Regions from separate parts of the Saccharopolyspora sp. NPDC000359 genome, predicted to be linked through region 1. Evidence: riboswitches for the same ligand, from Rfam matches in the RefSeq annotation. Region 1 holds a riboswitch; each other region holds the start of a gene.
The links. A riboswitch is a leader RNA that binds a small molecule or an ion and turns the genes downstream of it on or off. The one in region 1 is predicted to bind glycine.
Positions count from the first base shown of each region.

Region 2: it holds a riboswitch for glycine, as region 1 does, so the genes downstream of both, gcvH (glycine cleavage system protein GcvH) here and gcvT (glycine cleavage system aminomethyltransferase GcvT) in region 1, are expected to answer to the same signal.
Region 3: it holds a riboswitch for glycine, as region 1 does, so the genes downstream of both, gcvP (aminomethyl-transferring glycine dehydrogenase) here and gcvT (glycine cleavage system aminomethyltransferase GcvT) in region 1, are expected to answer to the same signal.

Region 1 is NZ_JBEPDU010000042.1:10,240-14,083, reverse strand. It holds gene glyA (serine hydroxymethyltransferase) at 208-1,488, opposite strand; gene gcvT (glycine cleavage system aminomethyltransferase GcvT) at 1,513-2,616, opposite strand; glycine riboswitch at 2,734-2,833, opposite strand; glycine riboswitch at 2,834-2,931, opposite strand; gene ABT324_RS24590 (TetR/AcrR family transcriptional regulator) at 3,041-3,679, opposite strand; gene ABT324_RS24585 (acyl-CoA dehydrogenase family protein) at 3,781-3,844, shown strand, end outside.
Region 2 is NZ_JBEPDU010000001.1:66,077-69,920, forward strand. It holds gene ABT324_RS00310 (PucR family transcriptional regulator) at 1-963, opposite strand, end outside; glycine riboswitch at 1,162-1,257, shown strand; glycine riboswitch at 1,258-1,355, shown strand; gene gcvH (glycine cleavage system protein GcvH) at 1,410-1,781, shown strand; gene ABT324_RS00320 (L-serine ammonia-lyase) at 1,811-3,163, shown strand; gene ABT324_RS00325 (MarR family winged helix-turn-helix transcriptional regulator) at 3,407-3,844, shown strand, end outside.
Region 3 is NZ_JBEPDU010000031.1:67,509-71,352, forward strand. It holds gene ABT324_RS20370 (bifunctional nuclease family protein) at 1-183, shown strand, start outside; gene ABT324_RS20375 (MerR family transcriptional regulator) at 453-1,022, shown strand; glycine riboswitch at 1,111-1,213, shown strand; gene gcvP (aminomethyl-transferring glycine dehydrogenase) at 1,389-3,844, shown strand, end outside.

The DNA of each region.
Region 1 (3,844 bases):
CGGGCGAATCGAACCGGTACTGGCGACCGGCGGGGGAAAACCGCATTTCGGTCACCGGGGAGGAATTGCGTTGAGGCCTGAATCACATTCAGCCAGATGTGCGTGAATGTTCATCCAGCCGGGTCGGAAAAGGACGCACCGGAAAAAACGGCTGGCGCGCGCGAATCGGATTCGCGCGCGCCAGCCGCAGGGGTGCTGCCGGAACCGTCAGAGGTTCGGGTACAGCGGGTGCTTGGTGGCCAGGGCTTCGACGCGGGTGCGCAGCTTGGCGCTGGTGCTCTCGTCGAAGTTCGGCTTGAGAGCCTCGGCGATGATGTCGGCGACCTCGGTGAACTCGGTCCGGCCGAAGCCGCGGGTGGCCAGCGCCGGGGTGCCGATGCGCAGCCCGGAGGTCACCATCGGCGGCCGCGGGTCGTTGGGCACCGCGTTGCGGTTGACCGTGATGCCGATCTCGTGCAGCCGGTCCTCGGCCTGCTTGCCGTCCAGCTCGGAGTTGCGCAGGTCCACCAGCACCAGGTGCACGTCGGTGCCGCCGGAGACCAGCTGCACACCGGCCTCCTTGGCGTCGGCGGCCGACAGCCGCTCGGCCAGGACCTGGGCGCCCTCGACGGTCCGGCGCTGCCGGTCCTTGAACTCCTCGCCAGCGGCGACCTTGAACGCCACCGCCTTGCCCGCGATCACGTGCTCCAGCGGCCCACCCTGCTGACCGGGGAACACCGCGGAGTTGAACTTCTTGGTGAACTCCTCGTCGGAGGACAGGATCACGCCACCGCGCGGACCGCCCAGGGTCTTGTGCGTGGTGGTGGTGACGACGTGGGCGTGCGGCACCGGGTTCGGGTGCAGGCCCGCGGCGACCAGCCCGGCGAAGTGCGCCATGTCCACCATCAGGTAGGCGCCGACCTCGTCGGCGATCTCCCGGAACCGCTTGAAGTCCAGCTGCCGCGGGTAGGCCGACCACCCGGCGATGATCAGCTGCGGCTTGTTCTCCCGCGCCAGCCGGGCGACCTCGTCCATGTCGACGCGGTGGTCGTCCTCGCGCACGTGGTAGGGCACCACGTTGTAGAGCTTGCCGGAGAAGTTGATCCGCATCCCGTGGGTCAGGTGACCGCCGTGGGCCAGGTCCAGGCCCATGATGGTGTCACCCGGCTTGAGCAGCGCGAACATCGCCGCGGCGTTGGCCTGCGCGCCCGAGTGCGGCTGCACGTTGGCGAACGAGGCGCCGAACAGCTCCTTGATCCGGTCGATGGCCAGCTGCTCGACGACGTCGACGTGCTCGCAGCCGCCGTAGTAACGGCGCCCCGGGTAGCCCTCGGCGTACTTGTTGGTCAGCACCGAGCCCTGCGCCTCCAGCACGGCCTGCGGCGCGAAGTTCTCCGACGCGATCATCTCCAGCGTGGTCTGCTGGCGGTTGAGCTCGGCGCCGACGGCCGCCGCCACCTCTGGGTCCACCGCGGCCAGCTTGTCGTTGAACAGGTCCGGTGTCGACATGGTGTTGCCTCCTGTGTGCATCTCTCAGGCGTTGCGGCGGTAGAACGGCAGCTCGACGACCTGCACCGCGACGGCCTTGCCGCGGATGTCGACCTGCAGCTGGGTGCCGGGTTCGCTGTGCTCGCGGTCCACGTAGGCCAGTCCGATCGGGTGGCCCAAGGTCGGGGACGGGGCGCCGCTGGTCACCACGCCGATCTCGGAGCCCTCGGCGTCCAGCACCCGGTAGCCGTGGCGGGGCGCGCGGCGCTGGTCGGTGCTCAGCCCGACCAGGGTGCGCTCGGTGGGCTTCTCCGCGGCAGCCGCCAGCGCTTCCTTGCCGACGAAGTCGCCGGGCTTGTCGAGCTTGACCACCCGGCCGAGGTTCGCGTGGTACGGCGTGAGGTCGGCGGAGAGCTCGTTGCCGTACAGCGGCATCCCGGCCTCCAGGCGCAGCGTGTCGCGGCAGGACAGCCCGGTGGGCTGCAGGCCGTGCTGCGCGCCCGACTCGGTCAGCGCCTGCCACACGGCCTCGGCGTCGCCCGGCGCGGTGAACAGCTCGAAGCCGTCCTCGCCGGTGTAGCCGGTGCGCGCCAGCAGCACGTCCTTGCCCGCGACCTGCGTCCGGTAACCCGCGTAGTACTTGACGCCGGAGAGGTCGGTGTCGGTCAGCGGCGCGAGAATCGCCACCGCGTTCGGGCCCTGCACCGCGATCAGCGCGTAGTCGTCGGAGACGTCCTCGTGCTGGGCGTCGAAGCCGCTGACCCGGTCGGCGAGCTCGGCGGAGACCACGGCGGCGTTCGCGGCGTTGGCCACCACCAGGAACTCCTGCTCGTCGAGGCGGTAGACGATCAGGTCGTCCAGCACGCCACCGGCCGGGTTGCAGATCATGGTGTAGCGGGCGCGGCCGGGGGTGATCGCGGAGGCGTTGGCGACCAGCGCGTGGTCGAGCGCCTCGGCGGCCTGCGGGCCGCTGATCCGGATCTCGCCCATGTGGGTCAGGTCGAACAGGCCCGCGGCGGTGCGCACCGCGTTGTGCTCCGCGGTGTCACCGGAGTAGCGCAGCGGCATCTGCCAGCCGGCGAACTCGGTGAAGGTGGCTCCGAGCGCTTCGTGGACGTGGTGCAAGGGCGTCCGTCGTGGCGACGACATGGTGTGGGACTCCTCCTGGTGGGCGCCGGTCGGCAGTCGAGGGCCGGTCAGCTCACTGCGCCCAACCTTATCGGGGGCACCTCGACCCCGACCTGCGCGGGCTTGCGCTGGTCGGGCGGTCTCCCCGGAGTCATTGGCCTGAGAGTTTCGCCACCCCGCGGGGGTGGCTTGCACCGTGGGCGAGAAGCGGGTGCTCCTGCTTTTCTCCGTGATCGCCTGGTGCCGCGCGGTGCCGGTGCCTGAGAGTTTGCTGGGGAGTATTGCTCCTTCGGCGCCCCGGTCCCGGTGGGCCGGAGTCTCTCCCGCACGACGTCGTAGGCGCTGTATTCGGTTCTGCGCCTTGGACGCTACGAACCCCCGGTGACCCACGTCAACCGGACGGGCGAGTGATCTCGTGCAGGCTTGCCCGGACTTCTGAACAGGTTCAGGTCGTTCGCGTGGTGTCCAGGGCCTGGTACTGCTTGCGGAGGCCGTCGATGAGGGCTTCGAGGGCCAGTTCGAAGCTGGCCTCGTCGATCTCCGCCGCGTGCTCGCGCAGCAGGTGGGCCCTGTTCAGGTGGGGGAAGCGGTCGTCGTAGAGGTCCGCGTCGTCCGGGAAGCCACCGCTGAACGAGCCCATCGCCGAGCCCACCACCAGGTACTTCGTCGAGGCGCCGATCATGGTGGCGTAGCGCTGCGGCCAGCCCGCGCGGGTCAGGCCGCCGTGCACCGCGTCCGCCCGGCGCAGGGCGTTCTCGCGGCGGGCCGGGCCGTAGGCCAGGAACGGCACCAGGTTCGGGTGGGCGACCAGGGCCGCGCGGTAGGAGCGGGCCCAGGTGCGCAGGCCCCTCGTCCAGTCCTGGTCGAAACCGGCGACGTCCACCGCGGCCATCACGTCGTCGGCGATCTCGTGCAGCAAATCTTCCTTGGTCGAGACGTGGTTGTACAGCGAGGCCGCGCGCACCCCGAGCCGTTCCGCGAGGCGGCGCATGGACAGCGCCTCCAGGCCGTCGGCGTCGATGATCTCCAGCCCGACGCGGCGGATGCGTTCCGGTGACAACCGGGGAGTGGTCGGTCTGGGCACGTCTTCTCCTCGTCAGGTCCCTTGCGGCGTTCGCCGGGACCGTCTTAGGCTGCCACAAAACTAACGACGTTAGTTAGATGGCCGCAGGAAGGGATCCGGCGATGGTCGACTTCTCGCTCTCCGACACCGAGCGCGACATCAGGGACTGGGTGCGTAACTTCGTCC
Region 2 (3,844 bases), on a different contig from region 1:
CAGCCGGTGCCCCTCGGCGGGCCCGTCCGAAGCGGGCATCTCGATCGCGATCACCCGGTGCAGCTCGTTCGGGACCGCCAGTTCGTTGGCCGCGACCCGCCAGCCCTCGCCGCCGTCCAGCAGCAGCCGCACCTGCTCCGCGCTGTGCCGCCGCTCGGCGTCCGCGACGGCCCGCCAGCGGAGCAGCTGCAGCGCCACCAGGGGAGCGGTGTCGGCGAACGCCGTCGCGCGTTCGTCGGAGACCTGGTCGGGCACCACCGCCCACATCGAACCGAGCAGTTCACCGCCCATCCTGATCGGCACCACCAGCCGGGGCAGCGTGCCGTCCTGCTGGGCGGGAACGAAGATCGCCGAACTGCCCTTGCTGAGCTTGCGGAACGTGCCGCGCGCCCGGAACTTGGCGAGCACGTCGTCGGGCTGCCTGCGGCCCATGATCGTCGAGACGCGCGCGGGGTCGGTGAGGTCCTGCCGGGCCGAGTAGGCGAGCACCTGGGAGTGCGCGTCCTCGATGGTGACCGGGGCGTCCACCACGTCGGCCACCGCGTCGGCGAGCCGGAACAGGTCGCCGACCCCGGTGCTGCGCGCGTCCGCCTCGTCGAAGTCGGTCCGGGCCAGCGCCGCCCGGATCAACCAGACCAGCTGGGCCCACGCGGTCTCCGGCCGGACCTCGACCAGGGCGACGTCCGCCTCCTCGGCTGCCGCGGTGATGTGCTCGTCGGCGGCGACCGGCGGCTTCAACAGCACCGCCGCCGCACCCAGGTCGCCGCAGGTGCGCACCAGTGCCGCCGCGTGCTCGCGGTCCGCGACCGCCACGCCCAGCACCAGGTCGCCGTCGACCACCGCCGGGTGCTGGTCGGGTTCGGCGATGACGACGTCGCCGACGCACGTGGTCGACTCCGGGACGACCACCGCGCGCAGCAGGGTCGGCCCAACCCGGTCGACCAGTGCCCGGACGTCCAGCATCACCGGCCTCCTGAAACTCGTCCTTCGCCACCCGCCGGAGGTCATGCCCGAGCCAGGGGACCCGGCGCGCGGGAGGGCGGCCACGCTGAGCGGGTTCGCCGGAAGCGCCGCCTGGTCGCGGACCGGGGGTGGGCATTGTGGCACCAGAGCGGGCCCGTTTATCGTTGCTGAGCACGTAGACAATCGCATACCGGCCGTCGACCCCGTGCGGGAGAGACCTCGCACCAGGTGCGGGGCGCCGAAGGAGCAAGACTCCCCACAAAACTCTCAGGCACCCATGACCGTTCGGGCGAGGCAACTCTGGAAAGCGCGCGTCGCAGTGGACGCGCCACCCACGGTGCAAGCCGCTGATCCGCGGCGAAGCTCTCAGGTACCGAAACAGAGGGGGAGGCCCAGCACATTCCGGGCGCACCCGCGCCCTCCAGACCGCTTTGGAGCCTCCCACCATGTCCCTGCCGGAGAACCTGCGCTACACCGAAGAGCACGAGTGGATCGAGGACCGCGACGACGTGGTCCGCATCGGCATCACCCAGCACGCCGCGGAGGCGCTGGGCGACATCGTCTTCGTGCAGCTGCCCGAGGTCGGCGAGCAGATCGAGGCCGGTCAGACCTGCGGTGAGCTGGAGTCCACCAAGTCCGTCAGCGACCTGTTCGCGCCGGTCACCGGTGAGGTCGTCGCGATCAACGACTCCGTCGTGGACGACCCCGCGCTGGTCAACGCGGAGCCGTTCGGCGGGGGCTGGCTGCTGGAGGTGCGCGCCACCGCGACCGGTGCTGTGCTCACGGCAGAGCAGTACGCCGGACTGATCGAGCAGTAGCCGGAGCCGGGCAGCAGCGGAGGCGATCAATGGCGATCAGTGTCTTCGACCTGTTCTCAGTGGGCATCGGACCGTCCAGTTCGCACACCGTGGGCCCGATGCGGGCGGCCAAGCGATTCGCGCGACGACTGCGTGACGCGGGCCGGTTGCCGCAGGTCACGCGGATCAAGGCGGAGCTGTTCGGTTCGTTGGGGGCGACCGGGCACGGGCACGGCAGCCCGAAGGCGGTGCTGCTGGGCCTGGAGGGCCACAGCCCGGAGGTCGTCGATCCGGCCGCGGTGGCGGACCGGGTCACCGAGATCAGCACGACGGGCCGGTTGCGGCTGGACGGTGCGCACGAGATCCGGTTCAGCGTGGACCGCGACCTGGTGATGCACCGCCGCAGGTCGCTGCCGGTGCACCCGAACGGGATGCGGTTCACCGCGTTCACCGGGGACGTCGTCCTGGACAGTGCCGAGTACTACTCGGTCGGCGGAGGTTTCGTCGTCGACGAGGACGCGACCGGCGCCGACCGGATCAAGCCGGACGAGACCGAGGTGCGGTTGCCGTTCCGCACGGGTGCGGAACTCCTCGAGCGCACGGCGGAGTCCGGGTTGTCCATCAGCGGTGTCATGCTGGCCAACGAGCTGTCGTGGCGCGGCGAGGACGCGGTCCGCAAGGAACTGCTGGAGATCTGGCAGGTGATGCGGGAGTGCGTGGACAACGGCTGCCGCAACACCGGCGAGCTGCCGGGCGGGCTGAAGGTCAAGCGGCGCGCGGCGGAGCTGGCTGCGTCGCTGACCGGTCAGGATGATCCGCTGGAGTGGGTCACCCTGTTCGCGCTGGCCGTCAACGAGGAGAACGCGGCCGGTGGCCGGGTGGTGACCGCCCCGACCAACGGGGCGGCGGGCATCGTCCCGGCGGTGCTGCACTACTACACCCGCTTCGTGCCCGGTGCCGACGACGACGGTGTGGTGCGTTTCCTGCTCGCGGCGGGTGCGGTCGGGGTGTTGTTCAAGGAGAACGCCTCGATCTCCGGTGCCGAGGTCGGGTGCCAAGGCGAGGTCGGCTCGGCGTGCTCGATGGCCGCTGCCGGGCTGGCGGAGGTTCTCGGCGGGACGCCGCGCCAGGTGGAGAACGCCGCCGAGATCGCGATGGAGCACAACCTCGGGCTCACCTGCGACCCGATCGGCGGCTTGGTGCAGATCCCGTGCATCGAGCGCAACGCGGTGGCCTCGGTCAAGGCGATCACCGCGGCGCGGATGGCGTTGCGTGGCGACGGCAACCACTTCGTCTCGCTGGACAAGGTGATCAAGACGATGCGCGAGACCGGCCGCGACATGAAGGTCAAGTACAAGGAGACCGCCCGCGGCGGCCTCGCGGTCAACGTCATCGAGTGCTGACCCCGCGCGGGCGGTGCGAGGAAGGGAACCTTCCTGTCACCGCCCGCGCTGGTCACGTGAGCAAGGGAACCTTCCTGTCACGCGCCTGCCCGCGGACGTGAGGAGGGGAACCTTCCTGTCACCGTCGGTGGGTCCGCGCTCTGGAAGAGCCCTTACCGGTCAGCCGAGTACCAGTGCCCCACGCCAGGTCAGCTGCGTCCAATTAAGTTGTGCGCAATTCAATCTTGCGCTATAGTTTCGGGTATGGCTGACCCGGAGGCGCGGTTGACGTTGGACCGCCAGTTGTGCTTCGCGCTCTACAGCGCTTCGCGCGCTTTCACCAACCTGTACCGGCCGTTCCTGGGGGAGCTCGGGCTCACCTACCCGCAGTACCTGGTGATGTTGGTGCTCTGGGAACGCCGGTCGCTCGCCGTCAAGGAGCTCGGCGCAGCGCTGCGGCTGGACTCCGGCACGTTGTCGCCGCTGCTGAAGCGGTTGGAGGCGCGGGGGTTGGTCGTGCGGGAGCGCAGCTCGGACGACGAGCGGTCCGTGTTCGTCGCGTTGACCGACGACGGGCGTGATCTGCAGGAGCGCGCCCGGGAGATCCCGGGGCAGATGCTGGCCGCGACCGGTCTCGAGATCGACGGTGTGGTCGAGCTGCGATCCACGTTGGAGCAGTTGACCGCCGCGCTGGACGCGGCG
Region 3 (3,844 bases), on a different contig from region 1:
TCGGCGCGGCCGAGCGACTCGGTGGCGCTGGCCCTGCGCATCGGGGTGCCGATTCACGCCGACGAGTCGGTGCTGGACGAGGCCGGGTTGGTCATCCCCGACGAGCAGGAGGACGAGGTGGAGAAGTTCCGCGAGTTCCTCGACTCCGTCTCGCCCGAGGACTTCCGCGGCGCGGACACGTAGCGGTCCGCGACCCGGTTGGAGCAATCCCGGCCCCCGCTTGCGCCTGCAGGCGGGGGCCGGGTCGTCCGGCGCCCGCGCGTCGCGTTGACCTCCCCGCGAGGCAGGCATACCGTCGAGTTGCGCGAAATCGCCCCGGTGTGATTCAGCGGGTGAACTGCCGGTGCGGCGGTGCTGCCGACCGCGGTCGGCGGGGTGTTCGCGGCCCTGATCGAACCGATTCGGGCGCTGGTGATCGTCGTCGGCGACAAGCCGGACGAGGGGAGGCAGGCGTGGTCGAGGAAGCGTCCAACGGGGATGCTGCCGCGGAGCAGGGTGGTCTGTTCCCAGACGCCTCGCTGCCGGACGAGCTGGTCGGCTACCGGGGACCGGCCGCCTGCCAGATCGCTGGCATCACCTACCGCCAGCTGGACTACTGGGCGCGCACCAAGCTGGTCGGCCCGTCGATCCGCGGGGCGGCCGGTTCCGGTTCGCAGCGGCTGTACTCGTTCAAGGACATCCTGGTGCTCAAGGTGGTCAAGCGGCTGCTGGACACTGGGGTGTCGCTGCACAACATCCGGGTCGCGGTCGAGCACCTGCGCAACCGCGGCGTGCAGGACCTGGCCCGGTTGACGCTGTTCAGCGACGGGACGACGGTCTACGAGTGCACCTCTGCCGAGGAGGTGGTCGACCTGCTGCAGGGCGGCCAGGGGGTGTTCGGCATCGCCGTCAGCGGTGCGATGCGCGAGATCAGCGGCACCATCCACGAGTTCCCGGCCGAGCGGGCCGACGGCGGTGAGGTGGTGCAGGCCGAGGACGAGCTGTCCCGGCGCCGCCGGGACCGGCAGGCCGAGACCGGCTGACCGGTCGGTCGGTGGTTGCGGCAGTGTGCCGCACCTCGCATCAGCGGTTCGCGGGGGTGGTCTGATCGGGTAGGCTGCCACCCATCGCCGACCCCGTGCGGGAGAGTCCGGCCCGGCGCCCAGCCGTGGTCGGCGCCGAAGGAGCAACCCTCCCCGACAACCTCTCAGGCCACCTGGACCGCGCGGGCGAGATACCTCTGGAAAGAGGGGGTACCACTGGTGTGGTGCCACCCCGCCGACGGTGCAAGCCCGGACCCCGGGTGAAGCTCTCAGGCGTTCGCTTCGCGGACAGTGACAGAGGGGGAGAGCAAGCGCAGCCGCCGCTGCACTGCCACCCCTGTTCGCCGCGATGATTGAGGTTTGGCGATGACCGACGACCGCATTCCCCTGGCAGCTCTGGAGCACGGCACGCCGTTCGCCGACCGGCACGTCGGCCCGGCCCCGGCGGAACTGGCCCACATGCTCGACGTGATCGGCGTGGGCTCGTTGGAGGAGCTGGGCCGCAGCGCGGTGCCGGACGCCATTCGCGAGGACGACCTGCGGCTGGCGCTGCCGGAACCGGCCACCGAAGCGGCGGCGCTGGCCGAGCTGCGCAAGCTCGCGCGCCGCTGCCACCCGCACACCGAGATGATCGGGCTCGGCTACTACGGCACCACGACCCCGCCGGTCATCCTGCGCAACGTGCTGGAGAACCCGGCCTGGTACACCGCCTACACGCCGTACCAGCCGGAGATCTCGCAGGGCCGCCTGGAGGCGCTGCTGAACTTCCAGACGATGGTGGCCGACCTGGCCGGGATGCAGGTGGCCAACGCGTCGATGCTGGACGAGGCGACCGCCGCGGCCGAGGGCATGACGCTGGTGCGCCGGGCCGGGAAGTCCAAGTCGCCGCGGTTCCTGGTGGACGCCGACACCCTCCCGCAGAGCACCGCGGTCATCCAGACCCGCGCCGAGCCGCTGGGCATCGAGGTCGTCGTCGCCGACCTGTCGCAGGGCCTGCCCGAGGGCGAGTTCTTCGGCGCGCTGCTGTCCTACCCGGGTGCCTCGGGTGCGGTGCGCGACCACGAGGCGCTCATCGCCGAGGCGCACGAGCGCGGGGCGAAGGTCGTGGTCGCGGCCGACCTGCTCGCGCTGACGCTGCTGCGCGCGCCCGGTGAGATCGGCGCGGACGTGGTCGTGGGCAACACCCAGCGCTTCGGCGTGCCGATGGGCTTCGGTGGCCCGCACGCCGGGTTCATGGCGGTGGCCAAGGGCCTGGAGCGGCAGCTGCCCGGTCGGCTGGTCGGGGTGAGCGTCGACGCCGACGGCAACAAGGCCTACCGGCTCGCGCTGCAGACCCGCGAGCAGCACATCCGCCGCGAGAAGGCCACCAGCAACATCTGCACCGCGCAGGTGCTGCTGGCGGTGGTGGCGTCGATGTACGCGGTGTACCACGGCCCGGCCGGGCTGCGGGCGATCGCGACCCGCGCGCACCGGATGGCGGCTGTGCTGGCCGAGCAGCTGCGGCGCGGCGGCGTCGAGGTGCTGCACCAGGAGTTCTTCGACACGATCGTGGCGAAGGTGCCGGGCCGGGCCGACGAGGTCGTGGCCGCCGCGCGCCGCGGCGGCATCAACCTGCGCCGCGTCGACGCCGACCACGTGGGCGTCAGCTGCGACGAGACCACCACCCGCGCCCACCTGGCCACCGTGTGGCAGGCCTTCGGCGTCGAGGGCCTGGACGTCGACGAGCTGGACGCGCAGACCCCCGACGCGCTGCCGACCGCGCTGCGGCGCACCTCCGAGTACCTGGCGCACCCGGTGTTCCACACCCACCACTCGGAGACCTCGCTGCTGCGCTACCTGCGGCAGCTGTCGGACAAGGACATCGCGCTGGACCGCAGCATGATCCCGCTGGGGTCGTGCACCATGAAGCTCAACGCGACCGCCGAGATGGAGCCGATCACCTGGCCGGAGTTCGGGTCGCTGCACCCGTTCGCGCCCGCCCAGGACGCTGAGGGGCTGCTGTCGCTGGTCGGGGACCTGGAGACCTGGTTGGCCGAGGTCACCGGCTACGACGCGGTGAGTCTGCAGCCCAACGCCGGCAGCCAGGGCGAGTTCGCCGGCCTGCTGGCCATCCGCGCCTACCACCGCAGCCGTGGTGAGACCGACCGCGACGTGTGCCTGATCCCGGCGAGCGCGCACGGCACCAACGCCGCCAGCGCGGTGATGGCCGGGATGCGCGTGATCGTGGTGCGTTGCGACGAGCAGGGCAACATCCAGCTGGAGCACCTGCGCGAGCTGGTCGCCGAGCACGCCGACGACCTCGCCGCGATCATGATCACCTACCCGTCCACGCACGGCGTCTACGAGGACACCGTGCGGGAGGTGTGCGGTCTCGTGCACGACGCGGGCGGGCAGGTCTACGTCGACGGCGCGAACCTCAACGCGCTGATCGGCCTGGCCCGGATGGGCAAGTTCGGCTCCGACGTCTCGCACCTGAACCTGCACAAGACGTTCTGCATCCCGCACGGCGGCGGTGGCCCGGGCGTCGGGCCGATCGGAGTGCGCGAGCACCTGGCGCCGTTCCTGCCGAACCACCCGCTGCAGCCCGCGGCCGGTCCGGACACCGGGGTGGGCCCGATCAGTGCGGCCCCGTGGGGCAGCGCCTCGATCCTGCCGATCTCGTGGGCCTACGTGCGGATGATGGGCGCCGACGGGCTGCGCCGGGCGACGCTGACCGCGGTCGCGGCGGCCAACTACGTCGCCCGGCGGCTGAACAACTACTTCCCGGTGCTCTACACCGGCAAGGGTGGGTTCGTCGCCCACGAGTGCATCCTGGACCTGCG